4 regions of the Pedomonas sp. genome follow, and region 4 is predicted to be linked to each of the others. Evidence: riboswitches for the same ligand, from Rfam matches in the RefSeq annotation. Region 4 holds a riboswitch; each other region holds the start of a gene.

What was found. Region 4 has a riboswitch for cobalamin ahead of cobW (cobalamin biosynthesis protein CobW). Riboswitches for the same ligand answer to the same signal wherever they lie in the genome.
Region 1: it holds a riboswitch for cobalamin, as region 4 does, so the genes downstream of both, VIG90_RS19340 (ABC transporter substrate-binding protein) here and cobW (cobalamin biosynthesis protein CobW) in region 4, are expected to answer to the same signal.
Region 2: it holds a riboswitch for cobalamin, as region 4 does, so the genes downstream of both, VIG90_RS19360 (TonB-dependent receptor plug domain-containing protein) here and cobW (cobalamin biosynthesis protein CobW) in region 4, are expected to answer to the same signal.
Region 3: it holds a riboswitch for cobalamin, as region 4 does, so the genes downstream of both, VIG90_RS03145 (DUF1636 domain-containing protein) here and cobW (cobalamin biosynthesis protein CobW) in region 4, are expected to answer to the same signal.

The regions. Positions count from the first base shown of each region.
Region 1 is NZ_DATBUP010000268.1:21,030-26,691, reverse strand. Features, by position in the region: gene VIG90_RS19350 (hypothetical protein) at 128-826, shown strand; gene VIG90_RS19345 (hypothetical protein) at 938-1,258, shown strand; cobalamin riboswitch at 1,407-1,638, shown strand; gene VIG90_RS19340 (ABC transporter substrate-binding protein) at 1,859-2,788, shown strand; gene VIG90_RS19335 (iron ABC transporter permease) at 2,785-3,771, shown strand; gene VIG90_RS19330 (ABC transporter ATP-binding protein) at 3,768-4,553, shown strand; gene VIG90_RS19325 (acyl-CoA dehydrogenase) at 4,718-5,662, shown strand, end outside.
Region 2 is NZ_DATBUP010000268.1:27,367-33,028, forward strand. Features, by position in the region: gene VIG90_RS19360 (TonB-dependent receptor plug domain-containing protein) at 1-1,581, opposite strand, end outside; cobalamin riboswitch at 1,742-1,967, opposite strand; gene VIG90_RS19365 (hypothetical protein) at 2,125-2,658, shown strand; gene VIG90_RS19370 (methyl-accepting chemotaxis protein) at 2,985-4,739, shown strand; gene VIG90_RS19375 (GGDEF domain-containing protein) at 4,985-5,662, shown strand, end outside.
Region 3 is NZ_DATBUP010000036.1:25,015-30,676, reverse strand. Features, by position in the region: gene VIG90_RS03160 (amidohydrolase family protein) at 237-1,502, opposite strand; gene VIG90_RS03155 (helix-turn-helix transcriptional regulator) at 1,596-2,411, shown strand; gene VIG90_RS03150 (hypothetical protein) at 2,416-2,658, shown strand; cobalamin riboswitch at 2,655-2,843, shown strand; gene VIG90_RS03145 (DUF1636 domain-containing protein) at 2,988-3,395, shown strand; gene cobT (nicotinate-nucleotide--dimethylbenzimidazole phosphoribosyltransferase) at 3,392-4,435, shown strand; gene VIG90_RS03135 (histidine phosphatase family protein) at 4,513-5,103, shown strand; gene cobS (adenosylcobinamide-GDP ribazoletransferase) at 5,100-5,662, shown strand, end outside.
Region 4 is NZ_DATBUP010000137.1:22,910-28,571, reverse strand. Features, by position in the region: gene VIG90_RS10575 (molybdenum ABC transporter ATP-binding protein) at 1-436, opposite strand, end outside; gene modB (molybdate ABC transporter permease subunit) at 426-1,124, opposite strand; gene modA (molybdate ABC transporter substrate-binding protein) at 1,130-1,897, opposite strand; gene VIG90_RS10560 (winged helix-turn-helix domain-containing protein) at 2,016-2,390, opposite strand; cobalamin riboswitch at 2,636-2,862, shown strand; gene cobW (cobalamin biosynthesis protein CobW) at 3,043-4,080, shown strand; gene cobN (cobaltochelatase subunit CobN) at 4,087-5,662, shown strand, end outside.

The DNA of each region.
Region 1 (5,662 bases), on a different contig from region 4:
GCGGGGCGGTCGCTGGCCGTCCCGCATTCTCGGTTCGGGCGCTGGTTTCCACCGGGGTTTCCACCAGCGGCGCGGAGCTAACCGGCTTCGGTTTCGTTTATTAAATGAAAATGAAGAGGGGTTCCGCATGCGTAAAACGCGCTTTGTCACAGCCGCAATTGGATTGACGGCCTTCGGCCTTGGTGGGGTTGCGCTGGCCAATGCAATCATGTCGCCTGTGAACGAGGCCATCGACCCGACATTTGATATCAGTACCGCAGAGGTTCGCGCGGATGGGGATCTCCTGCACTTCCGCATGACGCTGCGCGGCAATGCGGGGGCCAGCGTGCCGCCCCGTATCGGAAAATTCGAGGGCAGCCAGATGTATGCGTATATCTGGCCGACAAGCGCCGATACCGCCGCAGCGGGCTTCCCGCGCGGGCAGGGCCTGCTGGCGCTGGCGCTGGTGAGCCATCCGGATCTGGTGGAAGACGTCGGCGGCACCCGCTTCTCGATGGACTGGCATCCGCACTGGATGGTGCTGGTGCCCTCCATGGGCTGCGGGCCCTACGGGCTCCGGATCATGGACGGCATGGCCGCCGCGCCCGGTGCCCTGCCGCTGATGACCAAGCCCGCCAGCCTGTCCACCGCAATGACCGGCAATACGCTGGACGTGGAGGTGCCTGCCGCAATGCTTGGCGACAAGAACACGCTGCGGTTCGATGGCATGACGGCCAGCATGGTGGTCAGCAACAGCGGACCTTCGCCGCTTGTCTGCGTGCGGCCGATCGATGTCGCCTCCGGACGCCTCGTCCTTCAGGGCAGAGTTACCCAAACTGGGCAGTAAGGGCGACGAGCAGAGGAACAGATCAAGGTATTTGCGGTTTTCTTTCATAAGGGGCGAACCGCTGCCACTGCATCAATGTCCTGCTTCGCCCCGCAAGAATGGAGACGTGCAATGACAAACCAGTCCCCTTCGTCCGTCGATCCGAACAAGGACAAGGGCGTGCCTGACGATTGCAAGAAAGAAACGGTCAAGCGCGCCGACGAAGCTCTGGACGAAGCGATCGAGGAATCCTTCCCGGCCAGCGACCCCGTATCCATGGTGGTTGACGGCCCGCGCGTTCAGCCGAAGGAATGTGATTTCCGGCCGTCGGACCAGCACCCGGAAACCGATCACGTGGCCCATCCAGAGCGGGATGTGGACGCAAAGCCCCAGCAGGACAACGAGCCGATGGATCGCCCCGAGCATGGCAAGGGCGAGCACCAGCAGCGCTAGTCGTTGCCTGCACACATGCTGAACAGGTCGTGGCGGCGGGATCTCCTGCCGCCACAGTCTTTTCGGGCCGACCCTGATCGCCCCGGGTATGATCGGATCGCCCTGGGTGTGCAGAATCGTTGCCTTGACGGCCCATGCCGGCAGGTTTACCCAAATCGCTGCGGCAGGTTCCCCCTCAACCGGGGGTGAAAAGGGAACCCGGTGACGCGCTGGTCCTCCTGGGGCCGGCCGGCAATCCGGGGCTGCCCCCGCAACTGTATGCGGCGAGTTCGCGCGCTATCGAGCCACTGGGCCCAGCTTTTATGCCGGGGGCCGGGAAGGCGGCGCGCACCGAACGATGACCCGCAAGCCAGGAGACCTGCCTGCCGCAGTCGTCCTTCGCGCGGTCGGGGTGTGCCGGGCGAGCGGTTTTCCCGTGAGACGACGCCGAGCTGGCCGGTCAGCGCGCGGAACCTCGTCATGTCCTGACGCCGCTTCGCTCCGGCCTTGGTGGAAGGTGCCGGTGCCGTGCCCCGTGGGTCGCATGCCGGCCTCACGTGGGTCAGGGTCGTGTCGGAAGCACAGGTGCGGTGCAGCCGCAAACAGGAACGAAGGCGAAGGATGGGGCGCGGCGCAGCGTGGTTGCTGGCAACGCTTCTGACCGCCTCCTTGCCGTTCGCCATCTCGGGGCTGTCGGAGGCAAGGAACGCCATCGCCGCCATTGCCCCGGGCAGGACGGATGCGGATAGCGCCGCTCTGCTCAAGGAAAACAGACCTCGGCGGATCGTCTCCCTCAATCCCTGTCTTGACGCCATTCTTTTGGAAGTGGCCGATGACGCCCAGATCACGGCGCTCAGCCACTTCTCGCGCGATCCGGAGCAATCCGCTGTTGCGCAGGCGGCGCGGCGCTTCCCCGTGACCTACGAGACGGCCGAGGAAATCCTGCTTCTGAAGCCGGATCTGGTGCTGGCCAGCATTCATACCGCTCCCGCCACCCGTCGGGCGCTGGAGCGCATGAACATTCCGGTGGCGTTGTTCGGCGTGCCTGCAACGGTCGAGGAAAGTCATGCTCAGGTTCGGGATGTTGCCGCCCGCGTCGGCCATCCTGAACGGGGTGAGGCATTGGTGCGCCGGATCGAGGCGGCGCTGGAGGCTCTGCGCCCGCAAGCGTCGGATGCCGGACCGCCGGTGCCCGCTCTCATCCTTCAGCCGGGCGGCTTCTCGCCGGGCGCAGGCACGTTGCAGGACGATCTGCTGGCCCGCGCCGGGCTGCGCAACGTCTCGGCGCGCTACGGCGTCAACTTCTGGGGCGTCGTGCGGCTGGAAGAACTGGTCGAAAATCCGCCCCGCCTGCTGTTGACCGGCGCGGACGGTGCCGATGCCAGCGCCGGGGGTGATCGCCTGCTCTCCCATCCGGTGCTCAAGCGACTGGAAGGCCGCATGCTTGCCTCTCCCTATCCCCGGCAGCTGTTGTACTGCGGGGGGCCAACGTTGCTGGAAGCCGCACGCTATCTTCGCCTTGCCCGCACTGCTTTGGAAAACGCCTCATGAACCGCGCCGCGTCCCTCCCTGTTCTGCCCGTCCTTGCCGGTCTCATCCTCATGCTGGCCGTCCTCTCTCTGGGAGTGGGCAAGGTGTGGGTGTCGCCGTGGGGCATTTTCTCACATGAGGAAGCCACCCGGACCTTCATCATTCTTGATCTGCGCCTGCCTCGAACCCTGCTCGCCATTCTGGTGGGCGGGGCGCTCGGGCTGGCGGGCGCGGTCATGCAGGGCTACCTGCGCAATCCGCTGGCAGACCCCGGCGTCCTTGGCGTCTCCGCCTGCGCGGCGTTCGGCGCGGTCCTGGCCATCTGGTTCGGGGTTTCCGGCGTCGCCATCTGGGTGCTGCCGGTGTGTGCCATGGCAGCGGCGGTTGCGGGCATGGCGCTGCTCTATCTGCTGGCCGTGGAGACCAACCGCGTGACCACCTTCATTCTGGCGGGCATTATCCTCAACAGCCTTGCTGGGGCCCTGACCTCCTTTGCCATCAGCCTTGCACCCAGCCCCTTCGCCACGGCGGAGATCATCAACTGGATGATGGGCGCGCTGACGGACCGCAGCATGAGCGACGTCTGGATCATCCTGCCGTTCGTGCTGCTGGGCGGCGGCGTGCTGCTGACGACCGGACGCGCGCTGGACGGTCTCAGCCTTGGCGAGATGACCGCCCGCACCATGGGGATCGACCTTGCAGCTACCCACCGCCGCATTCTGTTCGGCGTCGGCATTTCCGTCGGGGCGACCGTTGCGGTGACCGGCATCATCGGTTTCGTCGGTCTGGTGGTGCCGCACCTGCTGCGCCCGTGGGTTGGCGCGCGGCCCGGCGCGCTTCTCGTGCCCAGCATCTTCGGCGGCAGTGCCCTCGTGCTGGCAGCGGATACGGTGGTGCGGGCGCTGCCCGGCGGCACCGAGGTGAAGCTGGGCATCGTCATGGCGGTGCTGGGCGCGCCGTTCTTCCTTTACCTGCTCATGAAAATGCGGAGCCAGCTGGCATGAGTACGCTCGCCTGTGAAGACCTGACCGTCGATGTGCCCTCGCGCCGTCTCGTCGGCCCGGTGAACGTCACCTTCCGCTCCGGCGAAGTGACGGCGGTGCTCGGCCCCAACGGCGCCGGCAAGTCCACGTGGCTTGCAAGCCTGTGCGGCGGCCGTGAGCCGAGCAGCGGCTCCGTGTTCCTTGACTTTGCCGATCTTTCCCTGATGGACCCGCGCGAGCGGGCACTGCGCATCGGTTTTCTGGCGCAGGGCCGCGAGGTGGCGTGGGGTCTGGACGTGGAGACCGTCGTGCGCCTCGGGCGGCTGCCGTATGGCCGCACCGGTATCAGCACCAGCCCGGCTGATGACGCGGCAGTAGAGGACGCGATCAACCGCTGCGAACTCGGGCACCTGCGTGACCGCAATATCCTGACGCTGTCAGGCGGCGAACGGGCGCGCGTGCTGCTGGCCCGCGTGCTGGCAGGGGAGCCGGACTGGATTCTGGCGGACGAGCCGCTGGCCGGGCTGGACCCGGCCTTCCAGCTCGACATCGTGCGCCTGCTGCGCGAACTGGCACAGGAAGGGCGGGGCGTTATCGTCACCTTGCATGACCTGGCGCTGGTGGGCCGGCTGGCGGATCGGGTGATCGTCATGCGCACGGGCAAGGTCGTGGCGGATGGCCCGCCCGTCACGGTGCTGACGCCGGATGTCATGTCCGTGGCTTACGGCGTTGCCGTGGAAGTGGTGACGGCGGCCAATGGCGAGCGGGTGGTACTGCCCACGCAGCGGCTGCGGCTGGGCTGAGGTTCAGCAGGCGGCTCGCGCTCTTCGTCATTTTGACGGCGGAATAGCCCCTTCCTTCGGCGCTTTGTCTGTGGTCGTTGGCACGGTTTGGTGGGATGTTCTACCCGCGTTGAGAACCGGCCTGTCCACCAGAGGCCAACCCACACGAAGGGGGAGGAGACACCATGAGCGAGGCGAGCATCCAGACCGAGGCGACGGCATCAACCGGCCCCCGGAAAATCACCTGGCCCAAGTTCCGCTGGGAAGACCCGCTGCTGCTGGAGGAGAGCCTGACCGAAGAGGAGCGCCTCATTCGTGACAGCGCCCGGGCCTATTGTCAGGAAAAGCTCATGCCCCGCGTGGTGGAAGGCAACCGGCATGAAAAGTTCTTCCCCGAGATGATGACCGAAGCAGGGGCGCTCGGCCTGCTCGGCTCCACCATCAAGGGCTACGGCTGCCCCGGCGTGTCTTACGTCTCCTATGGCCTCATCGCCCGCGAGGTGGAGCGGGTGGACTCCGCCTATCGCTCCACCCTTTCCGTGCAGTCTTCGCTGGTAATGTGGCCGATCTACGCTTACGGCACCGAAGCGCACCGCGAGAAATATCTTCCCAAGCTCGCCACTGGCGAATGGGTCGGCTCCTTTGGCCTCACCGAACCAGATGCGGGCTCTGACCCGGGCAGCATGAAAACCCGGGCCCGCCGTGTGGATGGCGGCTTCGTGCTGAATGGCTCCAAGATGTGGATCACCAACTCGCCCATCGCGCAGGTGTTCGTGATCTGGGCCAAGCTGGCGAACGAGGAAGGCAAGGACGAAATCCGAGGCTTCATCGTCGAGCGCGGGGACAAAGGTCTCTCGACGCCCAAGATCGAGGGCAAGTTCTCCCTGCGTGCGGGCTTGACCGGCGAGGTGGTGCTGGACGAGGTGTTCATTCCAGAGGACCGCATGTTCCCGGAAATCAAGGGTCTGGGCGGGCCGTTCGGCTGCCTCAACAATGCGCGCTACGGCATTGCTTGGGGTTCGCTCGGTGCGGCGGAATTCTGCTGGCACGCCGCCCGCCAGTACGGACTGGATCGCAAGCAGTTCGGCCGCCCTCTGGCCGCCACCCAACTGTTCCAGAAAAAGCTGGCG
Region 2 (5,662 bases), on a different contig from region 4:
CAGCCTGGTGTAGCTGGCCTTGATGACCAGCGGATCGATGGGCTGCACCAAGAGGCCCAGCTCAAGCCCCTTGAACGAGGCCCGCGCCACGTTGTCATAATAGCCCCAGCGGCCCGAGGCGCACTGCGGATCGCCCACGGTGCAGTTCACATAGTCGATCTGGTTGTTCAGCTTGTTCTGGAACCAGGTGGCGCTGACGCGGATGCGCCCTTCCACGAAGCCCTGATCGATGCCGACTTCCCAGCCCTTGCTGGTTTCGGCCTGAAGGTCCGCGTTTCCGTAGATGCTGTAGAGCTGATAGAGCGTCGGCGCCTTGAACCCCTCGCCCCAGTTGGCACGCAGCAGCGTGTCCGTCTGCGGAACCTGATAGGCGCCCGCCACACGGAAGCTGGTGTGATCGCCGAAAGTGTCGTGATCGTCATAGCGCACGCCCGCCGTCAGGGTGAGGTTCTCCACCAGCGTGGCCTGACCCTGCGCATAGAGGCTGTGCATATCAACGGCAGCCTTCAGCGGCTCCAGATCCCACTGCCCGATGTTGCGGATCTTGGTGCGCTCGGTCTCCGCGCCGAAGGTCAGCTCGGCCGCCTCGGTGACGCGGACGACACCCTGATACTCGAACCGGCGGTTCTGGCCGCGCGTGTCGTTGGTCTTGACGTCGCCTTCGAAGTCCTCGCGGTCGGTGCGGCTGAAGCCGACGGCCAGCCGGTTGGTCATGCGACCCTCCGGCGTGCCGAGGGTCAGGCCCGCGTAGCCCGAGTAGAGCTCGTTGCGGCTGTTGTTGTCGGTATCGGCGAAGGTGTAGAGCGGCGGCGGGAAGCCGTCATATTCGGCGCGACCGTTGTTGTAGAGGCCCTTCAGGTCGAGGCGCAGGTTGTCGGACAGTTCCGCGCCGACGCTGCCCAGCAGCCCCCAGTTGCGGTAACCGTCCTTCTCGGTGTTGCCGTCGTCCTTGTCGGCCGCCGAGACGCCATCGGTGTCGTAGAAGCTGGCCGAGAGCGAGCCCTGCACCTTCTCGGTGCCGCCTGCCACGGTGCCCGCCGCGCGCCAGCTGTCGAAGCTACCGCCTTCAACGAGCGCCTCGCCGCGCAGGCCCGGCTCGCCCTGCTGGGTAATGATGTTGACGACACCGCCAATGGCGTGGCTGCCGTACAGCGTGGATTGCGGGCCGCGCAGAACCTCGACGCGCTGGACGCCGGTGGTGATGAGGTCTGTGACGTGGGCCGTGCCGCCCGGGGTCGAGGGATCGTTGATCCGGACGTCATCGATCAGGATGGCCGTCTGCTCGCCGCCGACGCCGCGAATGAACATGCTGGTCTGCGCGCCGGGGCCGCCCGAGCGCACCACGGTGACACCGGGCGTCTCACGCAGCACATCGGACAGCATGACTTTCTGCGTGGCGCGGATATCCTCGGCGGTGATGACGCTGACCGACGTTCCGGTGACGCCCAGCGCCTGTTCGGTGCGGGTGGCGGAGACAACAATCTGGTTCAGCGGATTGACGGGTTCTTCGGCCCGGGCGCTGGTGGCGGCAAACCCGAGCTGGGCCGCAGTGGTAAGCAGAATTACGAGGCGGGGCGACATGCCAGCCCTCCCAATACAAATCAGTCGTTCTTTGTCAGGGAGGCGTGCGCCGTTCCTGCAGGGCGGCACGCGGACTCATCCCGGCACCCGGCACAGCAACCCTGACGGTTGATGTCGCCGTTCCGGAAGAACCCGTCGCACACCACTCTCCCGGCAGCATGCAAGGCGACGACAACAGGCAGGTCTCCTGGCTTTCGGGTCATCGCCCCGTCTCTGCCTTCCCAGTTTCCGGGCTTCCCCGGTCTTCCAGTGGCGTAATCGAGACGGCGCTCGCCGGTTACAGTTGCGGGGACAGCCGTGGACTGAGAGTGCGGCCTGATGGGCGGACCCTGGCACCACGTTCCCTTTTAACCCCCTTTCGGGGGGCCTGTTGCGAGCATGAGGGCTAATCCGGGCCACCGCACACGTCAAGCCCGCAACGAAAGCAGCCTGCTGAAATACGACCCTGCGGCGCTGGACATTCCCGCCATCTGCGCCAGATTTGGGAAATACACGCGTAGATGTTGGTTTGAAGAATTAAATTGTAGATGAAGAAGGTCGCCCGTGCCGAAGGCCAGAACTGGCGCAAGCCAGACCCCCAGCTCCGCCCAGCACCAGCTTGAGTTCCTGTCTGCACCGCAGATGCAGCAGGACGGCACTTTTGCCGTTCAGATGTCCGAGGATTTGCCTGACGTGACCGGAGAGTTTGACGATGATACCGCCCCCACCTTCGCGCTGGTGCGGGAGAGCGGCATCGACGGTGAAAAGCGCTGCCTTTATCTTGTGGTCGAATCCACCAAGGGGGAACAGTTCCGGCTGGATTTCACCCCCGGCTGCATTCCGCTGGCCGTTGCCGCCCTGTCCTCTGAACTGGGCTATCTGCGGCAGCATCAGCCGGACCAGAACGACGCCGTGCAGCCGATCACGGTTGAATCGTTCCAGCTGGGTGAAACCGCCAACGGCAGCCCGGCCCTGCTTGCCGGCATGGAAGGCGGCGGCGAACTGCCCCTGCAGCTGAGCCTGCAGGAACTGCAGAAGCTGAACAAGCGCATCAGCGAGTATATTCGCAGCAAAGCCGTGGCACAGCCATTCAGCTAAGGCCTGGGTCACAACCTCAACTGACGTCCCCGCCTCTCACTGTTTCCTGAGTCTGCTTCTGGCATGCCCGCCACGCTGGAGCTGTGCCGGAAGAGATCAATCGCCCGTGCGGCTTCAATACTGTTGGCCACACGAGGGATGTATTACCGCGGCGAAATATTATTCCGCACTACGAAAGACGAAAATCCGACACAGGCAACCTACCTGAAAAACACCTGAGCCATCCAAACTGATTAATAATAATTTCATGTTTCTCGGTGATTTGCAGCAAGTTGGTCCGGAGGTCTAATCCGCGACTGCTGTTTTTTAGTGCCAGGTGTAGTGTCATGTCGTTTCTGAACAATCTGCCAATAAGCCGGAAGATCTCCGTTGCGTTCGCCTGCGTGGGCTTTGCGGTTATCCTCATGAGTGCCGTGGTTGGCCGCAGCATCATGGTTGCCGAGACGGCGACCGACGTAAATAACCATACATATGAAGTGCTTGATGCTCTCGACCTCGCCACGACCAGCATGGTCAACAAGGAGGTCGGCCTGCGCGGCTACATGATCTCCAGTGACGAAAAGTTTCTGGAGCCCTATCACGACGGCAACCGGCAGTTCGAGCAGGCCTGGAAGCGGGCCAAGGAGCTGACCCGCGACAACGCCGGTCAGCAGCAACGTCTCGATGACGTCGCCCGCATCGCGGCGACCTGGCAGAGCGAAGTGGCAGACCAGATCATCCGCCTGATGGATAATCCTGAGACTGTCAGCGCCGCTCGCGAGATCGAAAGTTCGGGTCGGGGCAAGGCCATCATGGACACCCTCCGCCAGACGCTGGCCGAGGCCGAGATGGCCGAGCGCGAACTGCTGGCAGAGCGCAGCGTCACGCGGCAGGATGCCTTCGACACCATGTCATACTCGCTGTGGATCGGCATCGCGTTTGTCGTTCTGGGGTCCACCGCCTTCGGCATTACCCTGCATCGGGTCATTAGCCGCCCGTTTACCGGGCTTACCGGAACCATGCTTCGCCTTGCTGATGGTGAGACCGATCTGGTCGTGCCGCACCGTGACCGCAAGGACGAAATCGGCGACATGGCCCGCGCCGTGGAAGTGGCCCGCCAGAACGCCATCCAGAAGACACAGCTGGAGTTGGAGCAGGCCGCCGAAAAGGAGCGGATCGAGCAGGAGAAGGCAGCCGAACGTGAACGGCAGGAAGCCGAAAGGGCCGCAGCCGCCGCACAGGCGGAGCAAGAGAAACGCGCGCTGATCGATGCCCTTGCCAACAACTTCCAATCGAAGGTAGGCGGCGTTGTCGGCTCCGTCGCCGATCAGGCCTCGGGCATGGAGAGCGTTGCCCAGTCCATGTCCGCCGCCGCCGAGCAGGCCAGCCGTCAGGCCGGAGCCGTTGTCGGCGCTTCGGAACAGGCGTCTGAAGACGTGCAGGCCGTGGCCGCCGCTGCCGAGGAACTCGCCGCTTCCATCCGGGAAATCGGCCGCCGCATGGAACAGTCAACCACCATTACCCTCCGTGCGACCGATCAAGCCCGCAGCACCGACACCAAGGTGGAAGGTCTGGCCGCGGCTGCCCGCAAGGTGGGTGAAGTGGTGGAACTCATCAACTCCATCGCCGAGCAAACCAATCTGCTGGCGTTGAATGCCACCATCGAGGCTGCCCGCGCCGGAGATGCCGGCAAGGGTTTCTCGGTGGTCGCATCCGAGGTCAAGCAGCTGGCCAACCAGACCGCCCGCGCAACCGAAGAGATTGCCGCGCAGGTGCAGGAGATGCAGGCCGCAACCGGCGCCGTCGTCGCCGACATCCAGGCGATCGCGCAGGTGATCCAGGAGATGAGCCAGATTGCCGAGACGGTCTCCGCAGCAGTGGACGCCCAGATGGCCGCCACGCAGGAGATTGCCCACAGCGTGCAGCGTGCCGCCGGCGGCACCCGGGACGTGACCACCAATATCAGCGGTGTGACCGCCGCCGCCAGCGTGACCGGCGACGCCGCCGAGGAAGTGCTGCGGTCAGCCCAGACCATGAACGAACAGGTGGAAATGCTGCGGGTGGAAGTGGACGCTTTCGTCAGGGAGGTCCGGTCAGCCTGAGACCGCCTCGCCTGATGGCGGACGTGCGGTGTGTGTGGGAGGGGCGCCGAGCACCCTTCCCGCCGCGCCTGTCTCTGGTCGTTATATATATGCCAAGGATATATATATGTATGGCATGAACATGGAACGTTTCGTTTCGGCACTTCCTTCTGCGGCACCAGAGTTATTTGCTGGAATAACGGTTAATTCATGATTCAGCATTAACGTTCGGCTGTCTCGCTCCAGAGAGTACGAAAAACGCTCACATGCCTCTTGATCCGCTCTCGCTGTTTATTGCGGCCCTGCTCAACCTCGGCCTGGTCAGTGGATTGCTGCTGCTCTCATGGCTGCTCAACCGCCAGATCCGATCCCTGCTGTGGTGGAGTGGCGCGTTCTTCCTGGCGGGACTGGGCTTCCTCGGACTGGTGGCCAGCGCGGACAGCGCCCACAACGTGACACGCGAGCTGGCAAACGCCATCATTCTCTCCGGCTATGGTCTGGCCTTCGCGGCCTGCCGCCTGTTCAACCAGAAGCGAACCCACTGGGCCATCGTTCTGGCGGGCAGCGTGGTGTGGCTGATCGCCTGCTGGGGACTGGACGTCGGAACGCCTGCCCGCATGGTGCTGGCGGCTGTGGGATGCGGCAGCTACACCTTCGCCATGGCCGCCGAGCTCTGGTTCGGCCAGCGCGAGAAACTGGTCTCGCAGCGGGCAGCGGCCGTCCTGTGCGTATTCCACGGCTGCTACTTCGCCCTGCGGGTCATCACCGGCCCGGCGCTGGTGCGCTCCGTCGGCTGGGTGGAGAAGCTGGACAGCGTGTGGGTGCTGATACTGGCGATCGAGACGCTCGTCTTCTCCATCAGCTTCGGCTTCCTCGTGCTGTCGATGTCGAAGGAGAAGATCGAGGTGCGCCACCGCAAGGCGGCCATGCAGGACCCCCTGACT
Region 3 (5,662 bases), on a different contig from region 4:
AGGCGAAATGAGTATGGATGATGGGAGCAACTGCAATTATCGGCAACGGCGTCTGCGGACACGCCAGAGAGCACAGGGCCAGACAGCCCATCAACCATGGCCCAGCCAAGCGATCGGCAACGCGCAACCCATTTGGCCCGGACCATATTTTTTGCATTATTCCAGACAAAAGGCCTGAGCGGCGGGAGCACCGCTCAGGCCGTCTTCACCTGGAAAGGCGAGCGTCTGGAGGCGTCTTAGAAAGGCAGATTATACAGGCGAACCGCGTTGTCCTGGAGAACCTTCTTTTTGGTCACGAAATCGTAGCCTCCCAGGACGTCAACGATATGCTCCTGCGCGCCCGGGTAGAGCGAGGTCGGATGCGGGAAGTCGGTCTCGAACATCACATTGTCGACACCGACCGTCTCCAGCAGCAGTTTGGGGCCGACCTTTTCAAACCAGAACGTGCAGTAGAAATGATCGCGGAAATATTGCCATGGCCTGCGCGTCAGGATCTGGGAGAAGCGCGGCAGCATTTCGTTGAACTGGTGTTCAAGCGCTTCAATGGCAAACGGCACCCAACCCATACCGCTCTCGATCAGGCCGATCTTCAGATTGGGATGGCGATCGAGCCGACCCGAGACCATCCAGTTGCCCAGCGTCGCCGCGTTGCCGATCGAGAACATGGTGGCGACGACCGATAGCGTCTGCTCGAACTCGAAGCCCTCCCAGGTCAAGGTGTTGGGATCGATCGCCGCGTTCAGGTGGAAGTTGAGCGGCGTGCCCGTCGCATCGCACATCTCCAGGAACGGCGTCCAGTAATCATGCATAAAGCTGGGAACACCGACCCGCTCGGGCGTGTCGGGCAGAACGAAGCCCTTCAGTCCCATGTCGATGCAGCGACGGGCTTCCTTTTCCAGCTCGGCCTGATCCCAGAACGGCAGGTGCGCCATGCTGAAGATGCGCTGGCCCGATTCAGCCTGGTATTCGGCAGAGGCGTCGTTGAAGATCTGGATAATGCTGAGCGCCAAGGCCGGGTCGCGCAGCGACATCAGGGAACCCGCCTGGGTCACGCCCGAGTTCTGGAAGCAGATCTGGGCGTAGATGCCCATGTCATCCATCGCCTTCAGCCGTTCCTTGATCATGTGACCGCCCGGATGGCCCTCTTCGAGCGTCGGAAAGGCAAGGCGGCCGAGCAGCTTGTTGTTGTCGGCCCGGATGACGTTGCCGCCCATGGTGCCAAAGTCACGGTCACCGACGAACCAGCGGTCCGTGCCGTTGACCCGCCTGACATGCGGAACCTTGTCCTTGAGCGCCGCGGGAGCGCGCGAAGTGAACAGGTCAGGCGCCTCGGTGATATGGGTGTCGGTATCGACGATCTTGATCCCCTCGAGGGAGGGGTGCAGACCCGTCGACTGCGAAGCATAATCAACCTCGCGGATCACGCCGCCCGGCAGATAGCCCGCCGCCGACCAGTATTTGCGCGCATTCTGAGAGATATCGTCCTGTTTCGCATCCGCCATGTCTCACCCACTTTGTTTATTGATTGAACGGTCTCCCCTTTTGATACCAAGTCCTCGATTGACCGTATCATTCGGATCGGACAAACTTTGTGCATGAACGGCCAAACACTCATGTCTGGGAGCGACCCTGAGTTCAAGATGGTGCCGATGGTGGCCCCATCGATGCGCCCCTGCGCCGGCGCCATTCCGCAGGACGACTATGATCTGGACACGCCATGGCACTGCCATGACATGCATCAGCTCCAGTATGCCTTCAGCGGCATGATCGAAGTGGAGGATCGCTTCGGGAGCTACTTCATTCCCCGGGCGCTGGCGGCCTGGATCCCGGCGGGCGTCGTCCACCGCACCCGGATCCATCGGGTACGCTCTGCCTCGATCTTCTTCGAGCCCCACATGATCCCTGTTGCCGGAGACAGGATCCGCATCATCCAGGTCTCCCCGCTCATGCGCGAGATGGTGATGGGGGCGATGCGCTGGCCGCTCTATGGCGAACTGGACCGAACGGGCCACGCCTACTTCCAGGCGCTGGCCTGCCTGTGCACCGAATGGATCGAAGAGGAGGCGCCTCTGCGCCTGCCCAGTCTGCCCGACGAGCGGCTGGAAACGGCTGCCCTTTATACCCGCAAGAACCTTAAGACCTGCGATATCGCCACTGTCAGCAAGCATTGCGGTTTGTCCGAGCGTACCTTGCGACGCAAATTCCAGGCATCCATCGGGATGAGCTGGGAGCAATACCGGCAGCGCGCCAGACTCCTGAAAGCCGCGGCCCTGCTCAATGAAGGCAAGCTGCCGATCGGCACGATCGCTGCTGAGGTCGGCTTTGAGAGCCAAAGCTCCTTCGCCCGCGCCTTCAAAAGCCTGACCGGGATCAATCCCAAGGAATTCAAATCGTCCGAGCCAAGGCGTTAAGGGTATGGCGGCAATGGTGCAACCACGGTTGGGAGCGCCTCTGCACGGGAAGACGCCCAACAATGCTGATCTTCTTCAACCCAAGAACGCCCAAGAGGTCATCCTCGCTGCAAAGCGGGCTGCTTCCTCGATTTTCTTGCACACCGGCCTCACGGCAGATTTCAAGGCTCCGCATCAGGTCGGCGCGCTGCACATTCCGGATAGGACAACCAGACGGGTTGACGGCATGGCGGCAACATTCCTATGACCCCTCGTGCAACAGGTTCCCCCTTAGGGGGATGAAAACGGGAATGGGGTGCGAATCCCCGGCTGTCCCTGCAACTGTCAGCGGCAAGTCTTCGGTCACAGAGCCATTGGGACACCCTCCCGAGAAGGCGACCGGCAAGGCGATGACCCGCGAGCCAGGAGACCTGCCTGTTGCCGTCGTCTTTCGGCTGGCCAGGGAGTGCCGGGCGAACGGGACCTCCCGCAGGACGACATGAGCGCCCATTGAGTTGCCGCAGCAACGCGGCAGCACGAAGGGCATCTGTTGTGAACCATGGCCTGCGCTGCCCGCAGGCCGACGGGAGAGGCATTATGCTCACCCCAGTTGAAAATGTAGCGGCCGTTGTCGTTTGCAACACCTGCCGTCTTGCCAAGGATCAGCCCTCTGACGACGAGGGACGGCGCGGCGGGCGACTGCTGGCCGATCTGCTACGCGACGTACAAAAGGCGCGACCGGACTATGCCGCCGTCGCCATTCAAGAAATGCCCTGCCTGTTTGCGTGCGGCGAGCACTGCACCGTGCACCTGCGCGCACCAGACAAGATCAGCTACGTGCTCGGCCGTTTCGCGCCGACGCTCGAAGATGCAACCGCCATTCTGGATTACGCGGCCCAATATGCGGCGAGCCCGGAGGGCGTCGTGCCGTATCGCCAGTGGCCCGAAGGCGTGAAGGGTCACTTCATCACACGCATGCCCCCGGCCGGATTTGTTGCAGAATGACTTCGTTTCCTGATCGCGCTGCGCTTGACGCGGCGCTGGCTGCACTTCCCGAAGCGGATACGGCGGCTGTCGAGCAGGCACGCGCACTCCAGAGGTCCCTCTGCAAACCGGAAGGCTCGTTGGGACGGCTGGAAGAAATCGCCCTGTTCATGGCGGGCTGGCAAGGCACGCAGCACCCCTGCCTGCGCCGGGGCCAGACGGTGGTCTTCGCCGGCAACCATGGCATCGCCCGGCACGGGGTCAGCGCCTTTCCGCCCGAGACGACGCGCGACATGGTGCTGAATTTCGAGCGCGGCGGCGCAGCCATCAATGCGCTCTGCGGCGTTGCCGGCTTCGAGTTTCAAGTGGTCTCGCTGGAGCTGGACTGCCCGACTGCCGATTTCACGGCGGGTGCGGCCATGACCGAAGCCGAGGTGCTGAGGGCCCTCTCGATCGGTGCGCAGGCGATCAGCGCCGACACGGACCTTCTCGTCATCGGTGAGATGGGCATTGCCAACACAACGACGGCAGCGGCGCTTGCCTGCCTGATCTATGGCGGTGCGCCGGCAGAATGGGTGGGCCGTGGCACCGGCGTCGACCCACTGGGGGTCCAGCGAAAAATCGACGTGGTGAGGCGAGCGGTTGCGCTCCACGGCGACACCCCGCGCATGGCGCTGGACCTGCTGGCAGCCGTGGGCGGGCGCGAACTGGCGGCCATGGCAGGCGCGGTTCTTGGCGCTCGGCTGAGGCGCATTCCGGTTCTGCTCGATGGCTTCATCTGCTGCGCTGCCATAGCGCCGCTCGCTGTTCAGAATCCGCAGATCATCCAGCACTGCCTGGCCGGACATCAATCCGAAGAGCCGGGGCACCTGCGGGTCCTGCAGCATTTCGGCCTGTCGCCGCTGCTGCAGTTGAACATGCGCCTGGGCGAGGCCAGCGGCGCTGCTGTTGCAGCCTTGCTGGTCAAAGCCGCCCTCGCCGCGCACAACCAGATGGCAACGATCGACGAAGCGCTCAGCGGCAACCTGCCCCAGCGCCGCGCGACAGCCTTGGCCGGATGACCGGGAAGCGCACCGAGGGACAGCATGCCCCGCAGGCTGTGGTCGCGGGTCAGGGCCCCGCCGCCTGGCCCTTGTGGATGCTCCGGCATGGGATGCCAGCACAGACCGGGGCCATGCTGGGCTGGACGGACAGCCCCTTGTCGGCCCTGGGCGAGAGGCAGGCTCGGGCTCAGAGCGAGCGCCTGTCCGCACAGGGCATTACGCAAATCCTTTCCTCAGATCTGGCGCGCTGCCAGGCGACGGCCCGGATCACGGCCGAGCGGCTGTCCGGTCAAAGCCAGCCGGCGCTGACCGTTGCTCTGAGCGCTGACCTGCGCGAGTTGAATTTCGGCGCATGGGACGGGCAGCCGGCTGCATCCATTGCACCGGATGCCCTTCGGGACTTCTATGCAGATCCGGATCGATGCCCGCCGCCGCAAGGTGAACGCTGGTCCGATTTAACGGCCCGTGTGAGCCGGGCACTGGAGACCCTCTCTCCCCGGCCCACTCTCATTGTTGCCCATGGCGGCAGCATGCGGGCGGCCCTCTCGGTCCTGCTCGGGTGGGACATGCGCCAGTGTTGGACGATCGATCTGCCCTATGCCGCGCTGCTGCGCTTCCAGGTGTGGGACATACGCCCGCGCACGGCCCAACTCACCGGGCTTTTCCTGCTGGAGGACAGGCTATGAACCGGACACCGGGGCGTGGCGCGGCACTGCGCGGCACTGCCAGACAGGCCGCTCTGGCAATTCAGTTCATGACCCGGCTGCCCATGCCTGCCCTTGCCGTCTCGAGCGAAGATTTTCAGGCCGCCATGCGCTGGTTCCCGCTGGCGGGACTATTGGTGGGCGGCGTCGTGGCGGCCGCCTTCTGGCTTGGAGGTTTGATCAGCCCGTGGCTTGCAGCACTGGCAGGATGCGCCGCCTGGGTATGGGTAACGGGCGCTCTCCATCTCGATGGCCTGGCGGACCTGGTCGACGGTCTGGCGGCAAGCCACGGTAACCCGGAAAAGCTGCGCGCGGTCATGAAGGATCCCCACATCGGCAGCTGCGGGGTCAGCGCTCTTGTGGTGCAGCTTCTGGCCAAGGCTGTCCTCATTCATGAACTGGCCCGGCTTGCAATCCCAGCCCTTGCAGCACTGATGGCGCTGCTCATGGTCCCGGCGCTGGCCCGGCTGGGGCCATTGCTCTGGACCTTCTGGCTGCCGCCCCTGCACGATGGCCTGGGCTCGCGTTTCAGGGGCGGCGT
Region 4 (5,662 bases):
CCCGGCCGATTGCCACCCGCTGCGCCTCGCCGCCGGACAGCGTGCGCGGCCAGCGGTCAAGAAGGTGCTTGATCCCCAGGAAGGCGACGACCTCATCCAAGTCGATCCACCTGGCCTCAGGCGGCGCAAGGCGCTGGCCATAGAGCAGGTTGGCGCGCACCCGCTTGTGCGGGAACAGGCGGCCATCCTGGAAGATGTAGCCCGAGCGCCGGCGCTCGGGCGGCAGATCGACCCCGGCGCGGCTGTCGAAGAGGAGCTCGCCCGCAACAACGATCCGCCCCTCATCGGGCCTGAGCAGCCCGGCAACCATGTTCAGGATGCTGGTCTTGCCCGCGCCTGATGGTCCGAACAGGGCGGTGATCCCCGCGCCGGCCCGCAGGGACAACGCGATCCTGGCACTGCCCAGCCGGCAGCGAACATCGATCTCAAAGGACATGGTTCTGCCGTCCCGCACCGGCACGCCGTGAGAGCGCCTCTGAGGCGACCAGTGCCGCCAATGACAGCAGCACCGAGATGAGCGCCAGGCGCGCGATGATCGCATCTGAACCTGGCACCTGAAGGGCTGAATAGATGGCGATGGGCAAGGTCCGGGTCTCCCCTGGAATATTGGAGACGAAGGTGATCGTTGCCCCGAACTCTCCAATCGAGCGCGCAAATCCAAGGACGGCGCCGGCAAGCACGCCCGGCAGCGACAGGGGCACGGTGATCGTCAGGAACGTGTAGGCCGGGCTTGCTCCAAGCGTCCTTGCCGCACCCTCGAGGCGACGATCCACCGCTTCAAGGGACAAGCGGATCGCCCGCACGATCAGCGGCAGCGCCATCACAGCCGCTGCCAGCGCTGCCCCGGTCCAGCGGAACATGAAGGTGATGCCGAACCAGTCCTCCAGGAGGCGACCGGCCGGGCCGTTGGTTCCAAAGGCAAGCAGCAGCAGCCAGCCTGTCACGACGGGCGGCAGCACAAGGGGCAAGTGGATCACAGCATCGAGCACAACCTTGCCCGGAAACCGGCCACGGGCCAGCAGCCAGGCAAGAGCGAAGGCGATCGGCAGCGTGCCGGCCACGGCCACGGCGCTCACCTTGAGCGAGAGCCGGATGATGTTCCATTCGTCAGGCGTCAGCAGCATTGGAATTACCGCGGAGTGAAGCCGTAGCGCTGAAAGATCGCCTTGCCCTCGGGCGAGACGAGGAAGCGCCGGAAGGCCTCAGCATCGGCGCTGGTTGACGTCTTGAGCGCTGCAACCGGATAGGTAATCGGGGGGTGGGTGTCCTCGGGGAACGTGCCGACAATCCGGACGGCCTTGGCCGCCCTGGCATCGGTCATATAGACGATCCCGAACGGGGCCTCGCCGCGCTCGACCAGCGCAAGCGCGGCCCGAACGTTTTCCGCCCGGGCAATCCGGGCCTCGATGCCATGCCAGACGCCAAGACTTGAGAGCGCGGCCTTGCCGTACTTGCCGGCCGGAACCGCGTCGGGATCGGCCATCGCCAGCCGGCCGGTCCCCAGAGCCCGGCCGAGCGGAAAGCCCGGCCCGATGGTGAGCCTGGCCTTGCTTGTCGCAGGCGCGACCAGAACAAGGCTGTTGGCAAGAAAGGATGCGCGCGTCCCGGGGCGGATCAGACCCTTGCCCGCGACATGATCCATCCAGGGTTCATCAGCCGAAATGAAGAGATCAGCGGGCGCGCCGGCGATGATCTGCCGGGCAAGCGCCGAGGAGGCGGCAAACGAAAGCGTCGGCTCGAGATGGCCCATCGCCGCCCAGGCCTGCGCTGCAGCTGTCAGCGACTCCTGGAGGCTGGCGGCGGCAAGCACAAGCGGAGCCTTCTGCCGCGCCGCCGCAGGGCCGAGGCCGGCCCCGACAAGCGCCAGAACCAGCAGCAGGCGGCAAAGCAATCGCATGTGGGCATCTCCGTTCGACGCTATGCACCGCGGTATATAGCGTTGATGGCATGTTGTCAGCAGGCGTTCTGTCGGGAAGGCTGGTCATCGGTCCTCTCGCTCATCGGCCTTTTGGCCGTCAGTCCTGCCGGGAGGTCTTGGGAGCAGCGCGCATCGGCTCGAGCAGCATGAGAAGCGGATCGCCTTCGACGGCCTCGGCCATTTTCCGCTCGATTGTGCGGAAGCGCTGCAGCACCTGCCGACCGAGCGGCGACAGCCGGGCGCCGCCGCCATGCGGGCCGCCTGCGGCCGTGTCCACGAGTGGTTCGCGCCAGCACCGGTTCATCGTGTCGACGAGCAGCCAGGTACGCCGATAGCTCATGCCGAGCGCGCGCCCGGCAGCCGAGATCGAGCCGTGCGTGTCGATGGCATCGAGCAGATCGGCCTTGCCGGGGCCCATGGCGATCTCGTCGCCACAGAAGAGCTGCGCTTTCAGCTTGAGCGGTCCCACCATGGCCATGGCCAGCAACGCCTCCCCGTCATTATCATGCCCGCATCACCTCGGAGCCTTTTGCCGCGTCCTGGCTGTGACTTCAATCGCGCGGCGCCCTTCTTCCCGCGGCGACGGGCCTGCCGCGGGAAGAAGGGCGCGGCAGGGCCGTTGCCCCCGGGCAATGGAAGGGTTGCGATCTGGCTCACGAAGCCATTGGCTTTTTAAAAAGGCTGCCGTACAAACGCTTCGTTGGCAGATCAGCTCTGCTGACACCAGATCGCGCCGGTGCCCCGAGAGGGGCTTAAAGGGGAATGCGGTGCGGGAGCTTGCTCCCAAGTCCGCAGCTGTCCCTGCAACTGTAAGCGGTGAGCGCGATGCACAGGCCCTCGTAACCGGGGGCAGCCACTGGAGAGCGCGTAAGCGCAGACCTGGGAAGGCGTGCATCAAGCTGTGACCCGCGAGCCAGGAGACCTGCCGGCGTTTGGTCGCTCTTGCCGCGGTCCAGGGAATGGCCATGGCACGGTAACTTTCCGTCTGGGCGACGAAGCTGTGCAGCTGGGGCTGCACGGATGCGCGGTAACGGGTGCCTCAACGCGCCCGCCCGTCTTCGCGCGCCGACCGGACTTGTCCGGCAAGCCCCCGCATTCATCGCCTCGGCGCGTGGGGAGTTACCATGCCGGATCTTGCCAAGGTCCCTGTCACGATCGTGACCGGCTTTCTGGGTGCAGGGAAGACCACGCTGATCAGCCACCTGATCCGCAATGCGGGCGGCCGCAGGCTGGCCGTGGTGGTCAATGAGTTCGGAACGCTGGGTGTGGATGGCGATATTCTCCAGACCTGTGCCATTCCTGATTGCCCGGCAGAGAACATCATTGAGCTTGCCAACGGCTGCATCTGCTGCACCGTTGCGGACGATTTCATCCCGACGGTTGAAACGCTGCTCGCGCTTGATCCGCGCCCCGACCACATTCTCATCGAAACGTCGGGCCTGGCTCTGCCCAAGCCTTTGCTCAAGGCATTCGACTGGCCTGCGATCCGCAGCCGGATCACGGTCGATGGCGTGCTGGCGCTGGCGGATGCCGATGCCATTGCCGCCGGACGGTTCGCACCGGATGTGGCGGCGCTCAACGCGCAGCGCGCCTCTGACCCAAGCATCGATCACGAAACGCCGCTTTCGGAAGTTTTTGAAGATCAGCTCGCCTGCGCTGACATGGTCCTGCTGACCAAGGGGGATCTGGCCGGGCCCGACGGCGTGGCCGCCGCCCGCGCCGTCATTGCAGCCGAGGCGCCGCGCCCGGTGCCCGTCATCGAGCTCGTAGACGGACGTGTCGACCCGCGCGTGATCTTGGGGTTGGGGGCCGCAGCTGAAGACGATCTTGCCGCGCGGCCATCGCATCATGATGGCGAGGACGACCATGAGCACGAGGATTTCAACAGCGCCATCATCCAATTCGGCGAGATCAAGGATCCGGCCGAACTGGCGGCACGGATCGAGACCCTGGCGCATGAGCAGCGCATTTTGCGAGTAAAGGGCTATGCCGCCGTTGCCGGCAAGCCCATGCGCCTCCTGGTGCAGGCGGTAGGCGCGCGGGTGCGCTACCAGTATGACCGTCCCTGGCGTCCGGACGAGCCGCGCCGCACCATGCTCGTTGTCATTGCCGAGCATGATCGGATCGTGCCCGAGGCCATCCGCACGGTGCTGCAGGGCTGACGCGCAATGCACGTCATCTTCCGGGAAACCCACGGGCTGGAGGAGACCGCCGTCCCGCAGGATCTGCTGCAGGAGCCGGCGGATCTGGTCGTGCTGTCTTTTTCCGACAGCGACCTCGGGGCCTTTGCAACCGGATGGCATCAGGCCCGCGAGGCGGACGGGAATTTTCCCTCCCTCCGGCTCGCCAATCTGACCGCGCTGATGCATCCCTTGTCGGTGGATACCTATGTCGAGCGGACACTGTCCGGCGCCAGGGCGATCCTGATCCGGCTCATTGGCGGCATGCCGTACTGGAGCTATGGCCTGCAGCAGGTGGAGGCTTTGGCAAGAGCGCGCGGTCTGGTGCTCGCCGTACTGCCGGGCGACGGCCGCCCGGACAGCCGCCTGGATCAAATATCGACGGTGCCCAGGCCCATGCTGCGCGCGCTTGCCCGGCTGTGCGATGCGGGCGGGGCAGGCGCGGCGCAGGCAGCCTTGGGCCTGCTCGCACGGGCCGCAGGGCTGAAGGGTGCGCCCATACCCGACTGCCATCTGCTGCCGATGGCGGGAGGGTGGCATCCCGAGCGCGGTGTCCTCTGCCCGGACTCTGTCGTGCGTGATCCGGCCCGGCCGCTCGTCCTCATCGTCTTTTATCGCTCTTATCTTGCCGCCCACGATATCGAGCCCTTTGCCGCGCTCCATGCCGCCTTCGAGCGGAAAGGTTTCGAGACGCTCTCGATCTTCGTGCCTTCGCTGAAGGCGGACGCCGCGCGCCAGCAGGTGGACCGGTGGGTGCGGCGCCTTTTGCCAGCGGCAATCCTGAACGCCACGGCTTTTTCCGCGCGTGGTGAGGGCGGAGACACCCCGCTCGACGGTGCAGGCGTGCCGGTGTTCCAGCTGGCGCTTGCCACCTCCTCGCGTGCGGTCTGGGCGACGGCGTCGCGCGGCCTGTCTCCGGCAGACCTTGCCATGCATGTCGTGCTGCCCGAGGTTGACGGGCGGATCTTCACCGGGGTTGCCAGTTTCAAGGAGCCGGGCGCGCGCGATCCGTCTCTTGAATTTGCCCGCAATGCTCACAGGCCCGATCCGGACCGGATCGAGGCGATTGCGGCGCGTGTGACGGGCTGGATCGCGCTTGCGCGCAAGCCGGCTGGAGAGCGGCGCGTGGCGCTTGTGCTCTCCACCTACCCTGGAAAGCCGCACCAGTTGGCCCATGCCGTCGGACTGGATGCCCTTGCCTCCGCCGAGGCGATGCTCGCGGATCTGGCCGGGGCGGGTTATGCAACGCGCGAGCGGCCAGGGCTGGCAATGGCCTTGGCCAGCGAACATCTGGACTGGCCGGTATCTGAATATCGCAAGGCGCTGGCCGCATTGCCGGACAGTCTGCAGGCAGCACTTGGTGCAGCCTGGGGCGAGCCGGAGGCGGATACGGCCGTCGTGAAGGGCGCCTTCCGCTTTGCAGCCGTCCTGCTCGGCAACCTGCTCGTTGCCCTTCAGCCCGAGAGGGGAAATCCGGGGAGCCGCGACGGGGACTACCACGATCTCTCGCGCTGCCCGCGCCATGGTTATGTCGCCTTCTACCTCTGGCTGCGGCAGCAGCACA